Regions from separate parts of the Paenibacillus sp. OAE614 genome, predicted to be linked through region 1. Evidence: riboswitches for the same ligand, from Rfam matches in the RefSeq annotation. Region 1 holds a riboswitch; each other region holds the start of a gene.

Region 1 (4,299 bases):
ATGACGTTTTACTTTAGTATGATGAAATAAATAACTGTGAAGGAGTAGATGAACTTGAAGAGACTCGCTGGGAAAATCGCTCTCGTCACCGGAGGAAGCCGGGGGGCAGGACGTGGGATTGCCGTTGAGCTTGGGAAAGCCGGAGCAGTAGTTTATGTATCCGGAAGAAGTTTACGAGGTACGACTACACACGGTTTTCCAGGCAGCATCGATGAAACTGTGGAGGAGATTCGAAGTCATGGAGGAGAGGCGTACGCATGTCGTTGCGATCATACCCGTGATGAGGATACACAAGCTTTGATCGAGAGAATCCGACAGGAACAAGGACGGCTCCATATCCTAGTGAATAATGTCTGGGGACTGCATGACTTGGAAGTGAATTTACAATCCGGACCATTCTGGGAATATCCGCTGAACATGTGGGATGCTATGTTTCAGAATGGAGTACGCCCACAAATAGCGACAAACCATTATGCGATCCCGCTTATGCTGGAAGCTGATTCTGGATTGATCGTACATACCACATTTCAGGATCAGGATAAGTATTTAGGAACTTTCTATTACGACCTCGCCAAGAATGCAATTAACCGCTCAGTGCTCGGATTAGCTCATGATCTCAAAAGCACTGAAATAACCGTGGTAGCGGTCTCCCCTGGCTGGATGAGAACAGAACTGGTATTAAGGAACTTCGGTACAGATGAAGATCATTGGAAAGAGGTTGAAGCTTTGAAACACACGGAGTCGCCGTACTACGTAGGGCGAGCGGTGTCAGCCCTAGCTGGGGATGATGAAGTGAAACTGAAAAACGGACTGGTACTACAAGTTGGTGATCTTGCCCAGGAATACGGATTCACCGATATTGATGGACGGTTCATCCCACCCTTTTTAATATAATCTGTCTCATTGAAAAAACGAATACTCGCTAGAGCTGAGTTAACCGCCTTCTTATCGGGCGGTTAACTTGCTACCTAATACAGCGAGTAGATCGTTTGAGTGAAGGCCAGTGCGATTCAAGATGCGATTTTCTTTCCAGGAGGCAAATCCCATGACCGCGGGCTATCCTCCATAGGCTTCCCGAGTCCGGTAAATATGCTGGTCCATCAAAAAGTTCAGCAGCATGCGGTTGAATGCATGGGGCTGGCACAAATGGGTCGGATACATCGCATCCTCGATCGTCGCCAGCTGCACATGCCGGAACAGGGTGGCCGCCCGCTGCATTTGCTTGACGAACCACTCGCTTTGGCTGCCTGCGACGCACAGTACAGGCATCGGCAGCCGCGCCAAATTGGCGGGCATCTCCATACGCAGCAGCTCCATGCGCTGCTTGATCGACTCTGTCGGCCGCTTGTGGTACAGCTCCTTGCGCAGGATGCTGTAGACCGGTCTCCACCGGTTATACGTCACCCGCAGCGACCGGAGGAAAAACTCCGCAGGCAAATAATAAGACAGCCAACTGCACGCCTCGCAAATATTCAGCAAATGGTTCTTTTTCCCGAAGCATCCCGCGAAGTAGCTGTCTACGAGCACCAGAGCGCTGACCCGGTCCGGATGAAGGGCGGCAAACGTCTGGGCGAGCACGCTTCCGCTGGAACAGCCGACCAGCGTCGCCTGCGAAATATGCAGCTTATTGAGCAGCTCGCACAGATCGCTGCATTGGGTTTCCATAATGTGCCCGACCTCCACGTCAAGCTTCCCCGAATTGCCGTAACCGCGGAGGTCCAGCACGATTACCTTCGCCCGCTTGCTGAAATATTCGACCTGGGGCTCAAACATATGATGGGACGACAAATGCCCGTGAATGAACACGATGGGCGTGCCGCTGCCGTGAATTTCATAATATAACGTGGTTCCGTTTACTTGTATCTGGGGCACTTCATGTTCTCCTCTCTCCCACATAACCTGTTTTCTCTATTTGTACAAAATTGCGGGCGCCGCCCGCTTGGGAATCAATGCTTCTCCTTTTTTAAACAACAAAAAAGAAGCACCGGAAAGAGGACACTCTTCCATGCTTCCAAATCCAAGGCTGAATAAGCCTTGCCATCTGCATGAATAACAGCTGCCTCTCTTAACACGCTTGCGTGGTTAGCTGACGGATTCGGGCCAAAGAGTAGCCCTACTCATCACTTTCGAGATTCACCCCATATGGCCGCAGCGGATGCTGCAGACACGACCGGTTCCCCCGCTTTCCGCCCTCCGGCGGAAATTCAGCGAATAGACATATTCCATGTACACGTTTCATCCTTCAAAATGAGCGCACAGAAAAACACAGAGCAGATACCCTGTGTTGATGCGTCAAATCACAGTTTCCTCCGCTCTCAACTACGCTTACGAGGTTAGCTGACGGATTCGGGCCGTGAGAGTAGCCCTACGGAAACAGGCGTTATCCTGCCTCCGATTCACCCCTGCAAGCCGCAAGCCCCAGCATAAAGCTCCGTGGGACGAGGACTGCGATTGGTTCCCCCGCTTTTCATCGGAAAATTCAGCGTTCATCAAGTCGCAAATCTTACTCTATTGGATGATGAAATGAATATACGCCTGGGACGGCGAACTGTAAAGCAGGGAAACGATACGATTCCCTGCTTTATTTGGGGATCTGATGGGAAAACGGGTCCTAATCCGTAGGAATCATTGTTTTACGGCCTTTCCTACCGCTTTCCTTAGCTTTGCTGGATAACTGAAGGCGGGAAGCCATTCAAATGGCTGAACCCGCCCATTGGATCGGAAAATAGTGCCGGAATAGGGCTGAAGCCGCTAGGCTGAAAAAAAGCGGCTTTTTGCCGGAATTTTGGACTTTGCACTGGAAAGATGCTGGTTTTGATCTAAAAAAATCCGCCTCGTCTTCTTGCCAAAGATATCCCTTGGACGTATGATTCGGATAGTTTACCAATCGGACACATGTATAGAACCCTACTGGCCGTGACGATCCGGAACAAGACGGCAGGGAGTAACCATGAAATCACGGTCAAGGAGGATGTCACGATGAACCGGGCTTTGATTCCCACCATCGAACTGTTTGAAATCGTTCTTCCAAGGTACCAGCACCACAGCCTGGGCTGGCTGGAAAACTGCCGGATCGGCATTTTAAAGCTGCCTTACTCCGGAGAGGAAGGGCTTGCCGAGGGTCTGCTGTGCTCAGGCAAGCAAGCCTTCGATCTGGTACGGTGGGGCTGCCGCCTGCGCTATATTTGCGGCCTGACGCTGGAAGAGGCCATCACCGCGACGGCCATGCACATTCTGAAGCATCCGGACCACAATCAGTACCCGCTCGCGCTGATGGCGCTGCTTGATGTCAGATCACGCCTGGAGCAGCATACCGCGCGCACAACAGCCGAACACATAGGAAGATCCCTTGATGCCGGCCTTCTCGAGCTGAACCGTACGGCTTACGCCGAAGGAGCCGCAGCATCGCTGCGCATCGGGGGAGGAACGTCGCTTGCGATCTCCGGCCTGACGGCTGACCTTGATACGGAAGTCCAGGCGAAAGCTCCCGTCAACCGCCTCCCGCTGCTCGGCCGGGAGTTCCCGACGGATACCCGCGCCTTGATCCGCCGCTCCTCGGCATATCTGTCCCTGTTCGGCACCGGCACAAAGAACCGCCACCCCGGATAATCCCCGAGTGGCGGTTCTTTTGTGCTGCCTGCGCGGGCGGCTACAGCGCCTGCTCCTCGCTGCGAAGCTGCACCAGCGCTTTTCGCTGCCAGGCCTTGCTCCTCCAGCGGACCCAGAGCAGGATGCCCCGCAGCCATTCGTCGGCGATAAAAGCCGCCCAGATGCCGTACAGGCCGTATCCCCAATAAATGCCGAGTAGGTACGTCAGCGGCACGCTGAAGAGCCAGGTCACCGTGATGGACACGACCATGGCGGACCGGGCGTCGCCGGCGGCCTGCAGCGACCGTTCCAGGATGACGTTGAAGTTGCGCCCCGGCTCCAGCAGAAAGCTCAGCAGCAGCAAGGCCGCTCCCATCGCGATAATGTCCGGGTCGGTCGTGAACAGCTTCATCAGCGGCTGCCGGAACAGCATCAGCACGGCGACGGCCGCCAGCGTGATCAGCTCGCTGCGGATCAGATTCCGGATCACCTGCTTGTAGGCCTCTTCCCTCTGGCCCGCGCCGACCAGCTGCCCGACGATGATCTGCCCGCCCCGGCCCAGCGAGACGGCCAGAATCATGACGAAGAACATGATGTTCTGCGTGTAAATTTTCGTTGCCAGCACGCTGGCCCCAAGCGACGAAATAAAGGCCGTGGTCACAAACTGGTTGGCGGAGTACGACAAGGACACGGCCGAGGACGGCACGCCGA
Region 2 (4,299 bases), 780 kb from region 1:
TGCCCTGAGTCTCAGCGACCTTCTGCTTCACCGCCAGCGAACCTGCAACGGCGAGCAGCGCGATAATCGAAATATATCGGCCGAGGAGCATCACCAGACCGGTGCTTACATTCCAGAATACGGTATTGTCCGCCAATCCCTCGAACCCGGAGCCGTTATTCGCCGCCGAGGAGGTGAACTCATAGAGCGACTGGCTCAAGCCGTGATACGAAGGATTGGTAAAGGCATCGGTTCCCAGGTGCGTCATAAACGAAATCGCCGTCGGCGCAAGAATAATGAAGGGATGCATCAGAATTGCCACCGCAATCAGCTTCATCTCCCGGGCTTCGATCTTCCGCCCCAGAAATTCCGGCGTCCGGCCAACCATCAGGCCGCAGATAAATACGCCGAGGATCGCATACATGATCATATTGACGAAGCCGACCCCCTTGCCGCCGAACACGACGTTCAGCATCATTTCGGCCAAGGGCGCAAGTCCTCCCAGCGGCGTCAGCGTATCATGCATGTTGTTGACCGACCCCGTCGTAGCGGCGGTGGTGACGGTTGTGAACAACGCGGACTGCGCGATACCAAAGCGCACCTCCTTGCCTTCCATGCTGCCGGCCGAGCTGTTGATTCCCAATTGGTTGATCAGCGGGTTGCCGGCTTTTTCCGAGAAATACGTCAGGCACAGGAACGCTACGAACAGCGTCATCATGACGCTGAAAATCATCCAGCCCTGCTTCTTGTTCCGGGCGAACCGTCCGAACGTGTAAGGCAGTGACGCCGAAATCGTCCACATGCTGAGAATTTCGATCACGTTGGTCAGCGGGCTCGGGTTCTCGAACGGATGGGCCGAGTTGACGCCGAAGAAACCTCCCCCGTTCGTTCCGAGGTGCTTGATCGATTCCAGCGAGGCTACAGGACCCAGCGGAATCTGCTGCACGCCGCCACCCAGCGTTTGCACGGCCCGCATCGGCTCCAGCGTCTGCGGCACTTTGAGCCCGACCAGCACCAGGGTCACGATGAGAGCGAGCGGCACGAACAGGCGGACATGCGCCTTGATAAAATCCTCGAAGAAGTTCCCGAGTCCCTCACCCCTGCGGGTGATGCCGCGCATAAAAGCAATCGCGATAGCCAGGCCCGAAGCGGCCGAGGTAAACATCATCATCGTGATGACGATCATTTGGCCAAAATAAGACATGCCGCTCTCTCCGCTGTAATGCTGGAGGTTCGTGTTCGTCATAAAGCTGATGACCGTGTTGAAGGACAGGCTCGCCTCCATATTGCCGATGCCGCTCGGGTTGCCCGGAAGGCCGCCCATCGTTCGGAGCAATATATAGCTGATCGCTACCAGAAAAATATTGGTTGCGATCATGCTGAGCGCGTACTTTTTCCAATTCATGCTGCCCCGCTGCTTCAGCCCGATGATCCGGTATAGAACTCTTTCCACGCCGCTGAAGATCCGGTCCGTCCGATTCGGTTCATTGGAGAACATATGATATACGTAAGTGCCTACCGGCTTCACGAGCAGCAGGAGCACGAAAATCACGATACAAATTTGCAAAATATCCAAGGTTGGCTTCCCCCTCTTACGAGCATGTTCTGCTTTGGCCCCTTGAGGCTTACAGATTTAAAATACCGGTCAAAATTTTTCCGGATGGATCAAGGCGTAAACCAAATAGATAAAGACAAGCACGGCGAATGCCCCAACGACGATCATTGGTCTTTGCCCCCTTCTTCCACCACTCGGCCGCACCAATGAAGAAATAACAAGAACACGCCATAGGTGGCAGCGAGTGCAAGTATCATATATACATCCATCATCGTTTCCGGTCTCTCCTTTGCATGGTTAGAATCATCTTTATTTCAGTAAAAATCCGACTTCGCCGTTTAAGGTATAAATGATGTGATCGGCACCAAGCCCCCGGTAAATGCCGGGTGAGCTGCCCCTCTGCGTAATGACATATACCGGTTCCGACGTCCAGGGACGGCAGATTTGCAAATAGCGGCAGGTCAAGTTGAGGCTGCTTTCAAACAGAAAGATTTTGCCGACCTCCATTTCGGGCACCACCCAATACTCCGCTTGATTCGTATTCAGCCGGATGATCCGCTGCACCCCCATCTTTCTCAAGAGGCGCTCCTCCTGAGCGCTGTTGGTCAGAACGGCAAAGGGCCTTTTCCAATACATCAGCAGCTTGATAAAATTGCGTCCCGCCTCGTTCGGCGCGGTCACGATGACGACGTTGTCCATTTCAAAGGCTCCTCCTGTGCGGCAGCCGCAAATACGCAAAAGAAGCCGCAGGGAAAGAAGGACCTTTCCCGCGGCTTCTTGAATGTAGACGAATATGAATAGGATCGTCCTTTATTCAAAATGCGCACGACAAGTGCTGCCTCTCCCGTTACGCTGACGAGGTTAGCTGTCGGATTCGGGCGTGAGAGTCGCCCTACCTTCCGGTACTTGCCGTACCGGAAAGATTCACCCCGGCGGCTTCCGTTCCAGGCGGCCGCTGTGGTTCCCCCGCTCCCGGCCGTTTCCGGCCGAAATTAAGCGTTATTGATAATTGTATGTGATTGTGATGAATGCTCTCTTTTGTTCCAGTAAGCTAAAAAAGGGTAAAAAAAACACAGAGGCCAGCTGATCCCCCTGTGATCCGAAAGTTTATTCGGGTCGCAAGTTTCATCATTCCTCTCTCAAACGACGCTTACGAGGTTAGCTGACGGATTCGAGCGGTGAGAGTCGCTCTACCCGGCCGGATATCCATGGCATCCGTAGCCGGGATTCACCCCTGCGGCTGGCAGCAGACCCCCGACTCTCACACCGGTTCGCTGCTCCATGGCACGCGTTTGGTTCCCCCGATTTCCGCGCTTTTTTGCGGAAACTCAGCGATTAGTAATGGAAACTGTATTGAATACGCTCTGAATCATACACCCGCTCCTTCCAAGCTGTAAAGGCAGTCTAAAAATCATGAACCGCGAATTTTGGAACATTCAGGACCTTATTAGCGCTTACATTTTGGCTTTTTGACTTCTACCTCTTCCATGCTCCCGATTTGGCGCATTTATGGAAACCAGGTCATTCCGGGACACCGGCTCGCAGGAATATCCGCATTGACATTACAGTTCAATCGTTTAAAATTAAATTGTGCGCTTGGTAAATGCTTCGGCTGGATGATGATTCATAGCAGCACAAAAGGAGGAGGATGGCAGTGAGCGTCTATGATTTTCAAGTGAACACGCTGCGCGGCAAAGAGGTATCGTTAAAGGAATATGAAGGTGACGTGCTGCTGATCGTGAACACGGCCAGCAAATGCGGATTTACGCCGCAGTTTCGCGGGCTGCAGGAGCTGTACGACGAATTCCGCGACCATCATTTTCAAATTCTCGGTTTTCCGAGCAACCAGTTTGCCAATCAGGAGCCAGGTACCAGCGAGGAGATCGGCGAATTCTGCCAGATGAATTACGGGGTCACGTTCCCGATGTTTGAGAAGATCGACGTCAAGGGCAGCAACGCCCATCCACTGTTTCAATACCTTACCCGGGAAGCGCCGGGCGTGCTCGGATCAAAAGCGGTCAAGTGGAACTTTACCAAGTTCCTGGTCGATTCCAAGGGAAGGGTCATCAAGCGTTACGCGCCCAAAACGACACCCGACAAAATCGAAAACGACATCCGCAAGCTGCTTGAATCCGGAAAAAGCGAATAGGCAAATCAGCCCCACAAAATAACGCTACTTGCTGCGATCCGAATTCACTTGCTTTGCGGGACCCCGAAATATACGAAAATGCAATAAGCAAAAAAAAAAGCTTCCCTGGATTTCTCCAAGGAAGCTTCTTTCTGTGTTCATAGATGCGGTAGAGAGGACTCGAACCTCCACGGGCGTACGCCCACTACCCCCTCAAGATAGCGTGTCTGCCATTCCACCACTACCGCATATCCAAAGTTCATTTAGCGAACTTTTTTATTATACACAAAATCATCCGAATTGTAAAGGGAAATGCATCAGAACACCAATTATGTAATATTACATAACACATTAAACAACAAAAACAGTGATTGAGTCGCCCTAACATTGACAAATCATTATATTCATGTAATATTAACTTACAAATAATAATGATCGATGATTATACTTTGCAATTCACGTAATGTTTTTTACCACAAAAATATGGAGGTGACCGTGTTGAACGACAAAAGCACCAAACTGCTCGATTACGTGCAAACGCTGGATAACGACTTGTCGGTTGGAGGCTTCATCCATGTGTTCGACCTCCAAACCCGGATTGCAGAAGGGCGCATCCAGAACCAGGAAGAGCTGGAAG
Region 3 (4,299 bases), 4.1 Mb from region 1:
GATGACGACAAACTGCTGTGTTTTCATTTCTCTCCAGATGCTCCTTATCCCTTAATGTTGGTTCTATATATGGTTCTTATGACAAAATCGAAACTTTGAATCACCCAAGTCCGTTACCCAATAATGATCTTGCCTTCGGGATGGCGGTACAGCTCCTTGCCTTTCTTAGGACCGAGCGCATAAGCGAAGGTCAATGGTCCAAGACGGCCGGCAAACATCGTCAGACAGATCAGGATTTTCCCGATCAGGGACAAATGCGGCGTCAACCCAAGGGTCAGTCCAACCGTGCCGAAAGCCGACGTCGTCTCGTACAGGATCATCAAAAAGCTGCTGTCTTCCGTCGTAGACAGAACCATGGATACGCCGACCACCAGGAACAAGGCCAGGAACGTAATGGTCAACGCTTTAAAAATTCGCTCCTGCGCCAGACGGTAACGGTAGATGACGATGTCATCACGCCCTCGGATCATTGCAATCACCGCACCGACAAGGATGGTGAACGTCGTGGTCTTGATCCCACCCCCGGTGGATCCCGGCGAAGCGCCGATAAACATCAGAATGATCGTAAAAAATTGCGACGCCTGGCGCATGCCTGCCAGGTCCAGCGTATTCGCCCCAGCCGTCCTCGGCGTAACCGACTGGAACAGGGAGGCGAGAATTTTACCGCCCCAATTCAGCGAACCAAGCGTCTTGGGATTCGTGAATTCAAAGATAAAGATGACGACCGCTCCGACCACAATCAGAGCACCGGTCATGGACAGCACCACTTTGGTGTGGAGCGACAGTTTCCGGTGTACCTGGTAATCCACCAGATCGGACATGACGATAAAGCCGATGCCGCCGGATACGATCAGAAACATCACCACAAAATTGACGAGCGGGTCGTATACAAATCCCGTCAGGCTGTTAAAATGGCCGAACAGGTCAAATCCCGCATTATTGAACATGGACACGCCATGAAATATTCCAAAATAGATCGCTTTTCCAAGAGGCATATCGAACGACCACCGGATGGCGAGCAGTAACGCTCCGCAGCCTTCGATACTCAACGAAAAAAATATCACTTTCCGAATCAGGCGGACGATGCCTTCCATCGTGTTCTGATTCATCGCTTCCTGCAGCAGGAGCCGGTCCCGGAGCGAAATCCGGCGCTTGAACACCAGAGCGATCAGCGTGGCCATCGTCATAAAACCGAGCCCGCCGATCTGGATCAGCAGCATGATGACGACTTGACCGAACGTGCTGAAATACAGCCCCGTATCTTTGACAACCAAACCGGTCACGCAGGTCGCCGAGGTTGCCGTAAACAAGGCATCCATAAAATTCAGCGGCTTACCCGTCGTGTTCGAAATCGGCAAGGTGAGCAGTATGGCTCCGATCAAAATAATGGCCGCAAAACCGAGCGTTAATACTTGCGGAGGGGCCAGCCGGAACCACTTCCATTTACCAATCAATACATTCACCTCTTTAAAAAAGTCAAAAGAAAAAAAGCATCGGAAATCCAATGCCTTTCGGTTTGGCTCCTGCATGCACGACGCCTACGAGGTTAGCTGACGGATTCGGGCATGCACAGGTTGCCCTATTCGCGGACTAAACCGTCCCAACGAAATTCACCCCAAAAAATTGGTTCCCCCGTTTTCACTTGGAAATTCGGCGTTCTTATTCATTTGCATCAAAATTATAATCTTTATTGTAGGACTTCACAAAGGCCTTTTTCTGATGAATTGGATGGAAAACAGCCTGATTCGCAATGCAGGTGGACACGGCCTGCGGTTATCTTCTCTTTTCGATGGCTTTCCTTGATTTTCATCGTTTTTTCACCACTATTTTCAGGGTATACTGGTTTTGGGCGAATCTTCTATGTTATGTTTACCGTACTGTATTGGGGGGAATGGTATCTTTATCACATTCAAGGGGGGATTTCATGGACCGGTTAAACCAGCCGCTGGAAATCAGGGCCAATTATAAATGGCTGGGCATTTTGGGGGTCATCGGCCTTATTTTATTCTTTTTTGTACAAGTGTTTCCGCAGACGAGCTCGGAGACGCTAGAGGGGCAAACGACCAAGGTCATCAGCAAATCGGAGGCGGAAGCAGCCGCCAAAGCGTTTGCCTCGGACCGGTTGAATATTCAAACAGGCATTGCCGCCGAACCGCTCGTCACGTACCAGTCGGAATCGGACCTTTACGGTTATTTATCCAGAGAGAAGCTTCTTAACGAATATAACAAGAAATACGAACCGAAGTATCCTTATGACGTGTTCCGGGTCCGGCTGCCCGAGTCGAGCGATCAGGGATATGTCAATGTAGACGTACATATGAACACGGGCAAGGTGGTCGGGTTCTCCATCACGCCTCCGTACTCCAAGTATGCTGCCGCGATGGCTGAATCGAACGAAACCATGCGCAAGCAGAAACTGAGAATTGTGGAAGGGAACATGACGCTGGAGGATAAAGAGGAAATCGCCTCGTCCTGGCTGCAGAAGCTGGGCTACAGCACAAGCTCCTTGAAAGTATCGAGCGGCAAGGATGAGCCCGGATTGATCTATACCGACTCCTCCTCGCACATCGGGGAATCGCAGCTGGAATTCAAGTTTGCCTTTGAGGATGGGGAGCTTCACTCCTTCCTCCCTGGATTTTCGGTCCCATCCGCTCATACGGCTTATGTAGAGAAGCAGACCAAAAGCGCCACGATGCTGACCATGCTGGGATACGGACTGTTTACGATCGTGCTCGGCATTCTCGCCATCATTTACAGTGCGCTGACGCGGCGGTACACCTCCTTTGCCCGCGGGCTGTTTTTGTCTTTGTTTTATTTTGTTGTCTCATTGCTGACGACTTATAACATGCTGCCGGTGCTGGAAGCGGAAGGCTTCTCCCAGTTCGGGATAATCGCGGCCATGGTCGTTCAGGTGATCCTGAGCATAGCGATGACGGTGCTCCTGTATTTCTCCCTGGTCGGCGGGGACGGACTATGGCGCAAAGCCGGTTACAACGCCTGGGCCCGCGCCAAAGAGCCTGGATACGGGCGTTACGTGCTCCACAGCATGTTCACCGGGTATTTGTGGGCGTTTATCCTGATGGGGGCGCAGTCGGTGATCTATCTCGTCCTGGACCGGACGATCCACAGCTGGTCCACGACGGACGCCTCGCAGTCCCCGTATAACATGCTGTATCCGTGGATGCTGCCGATCATGGCCTGGATGGCCGGCATCTCCGAGGAAGCCGTGTACCGCCTGTTCGGCATACCGATGCTGAAGAAAATCGTAAGAAACACATTTGTCGCCTGCGTCATTCCGACGCTGATTTGGGCCTTCGGCCATACGCTGTACCCGATCTACCCGATATACACTCGTCCGATCGAGCTCCTGTTCATCGGTCTCCTGTTCAGCTTGATCTTCCTGCGTCACGGCTACATCGCGGTCATGTTCGCCCACGTCGTGTTCGACAGCATCCTGATGAGCTTCAGCTTGTTCAGCATGGGGGATCTGACGAACATTTTGGCGGGCGTGGTCACCTGCGTCATGCCGTTTATCGTCGCCTGGGTCATTTACCTGTTTTACGGCAAAAAGAAGGAGAAGCCGTATGCTACGACTCCTCCTCCTGAAGGGCTGCTATAATTTGTCCGGCGAGCTTGTCGCCGATCGAGAGAGGCCGGAAGTCTTCAATCCGGGCCTCTTTTATTTTTTTGAGCGAGCCAAAATGCTTCAGCAGCAGCTTGCGCCGCTTCTCGCCGATGCCCGGGATGGCGTCGAGCTTGGATGCCACCATCGACTTGCCGCGCTGCTCGCGGTGGAAGGTGATGGCGAACCGGTGCACCTCATCCTGGATGCGCTGAAGCAGGTAAAACTCCTGGCTGTCGCGCGGCAGCGAAATCGGCTCGGGCGGATCGCCCACCATCAGCTGCGCGGTCCGGTGCTTGACGTCCTTGACCAGACCGCACACCGGAATGAACAGGCCCAGCTCGTTCTGCAGCACGTCGATCGCGGCGGAAATTTGGCCTTTGCCGCCGTCCACGACAATCAGGTCGGGCAGCTCCAAATTTTCCTTGAGCACGCGCTCGTAGCGTCTGCGGACGACCTCCCGCATCGTATCGTAATCGTCCGGTCCCTGAACCGAACGGATTTTGTACTTCCGGTATTCCTTTTTGTCGGGCTTGCCGTCGATAAACACGACCATCGCCGATACCGGATTCGTTCCCTGGATGTTGGAGTTGTCGAACGCCTCGATCCGGTGCAGCGACTCAATGCCAATATACTGGCCGAGGTTTGCGGCGGCCTTGGACGTCCGCTCCTCATCC

What was found. A riboswitch is a leader RNA that binds a small molecule or an ion and turns the genes downstream of it on or off. The one in region 1 is predicted to bind cyclic di-AMP.
Region 2: another riboswitch for cyclic di-AMP. It lies ahead of ABIE48_RS01640 (hypothetical protein); the one in region 1 lies ahead of ABIE48_RS05510 (alpha/beta fold hydrolase).
Region 3: another riboswitch for cyclic di-AMP. It lies ahead of ABIE48_RS23845 (TrkH family potassium uptake protein); the one in region 1 lies ahead of ABIE48_RS05510 (alpha/beta fold hydrolase).

The regions. Positions count from the first base shown of each region.
Region 1 is NZ_JBEPOD010000001.1:1,092,228-1,096,526, reverse strand. It holds gene ABIE48_RS05515 (SDR family NAD(P)-dependent oxidoreductase) at 49-894, shown strand; gene ABIE48_RS05510 (alpha/beta fold hydrolase) at 1,057-1,872, opposite strand; cyclic di-AMP (ydaO/yuaA leader) riboswitch at 2,056-2,220, opposite strand; cyclic di-AMP (ydaO/yuaA leader) riboswitch at 2,308-2,495, opposite strand; gene ABIE48_RS05505 (hypothetical protein) at 2,980-3,609, shown strand; gene ABIE48_RS05500 (MATE family efflux transporter) at 3,650-4,299, opposite strand, start outside.
Region 2 is NZ_JBEPOD010000001.1:307,695-311,993, reverse strand. It holds gene kdpA (potassium-transporting ATPase subunit KdpA) at 1-1,555, opposite strand, end outside; gene kdpF (K(+)-transporting ATPase subunit F) at 1,625-1,702, opposite strand; gene ABIE48_RS01640 (hypothetical protein) at 1,844-2,233, opposite strand; cyclic di-AMP (ydaO/yuaA leader) riboswitch at 2,371-2,543, opposite strand; cyclic di-AMP (ydaO/yuaA leader) riboswitch at 2,666-2,878, opposite strand; gene ABIE48_RS01635 (glutathione peroxidase) at 3,189-3,683, shown strand; tRNA gene ABIE48_RS01630 (tRNA-Leu) at 3,828-3,910, opposite strand; gene ABIE48_RS01625 (urease accessory UreF family protein) at 4,161-4,299, shown strand, end outside.
Region 3 is NZ_JBEPOD010000001.1:5,159,877-5,164,175, forward strand. It holds gene ABIE48_RS23840 (potassium channel family protein) at 1-27, opposite strand, end outside; gene ABIE48_RS23845 (TrkH family potassium uptake protein) at 114-1,454, opposite strand; cyclic di-AMP (ydaO/yuaA leader) riboswitch at 1,522-1,666, opposite strand; gene ABIE48_RS23850 (CPBP family intramembrane glutamic endopeptidase) at 1,925-3,619, shown strand; gene uvrC (excinuclease ABC subunit UvrC) at 3,588-4,299, opposite strand, start outside.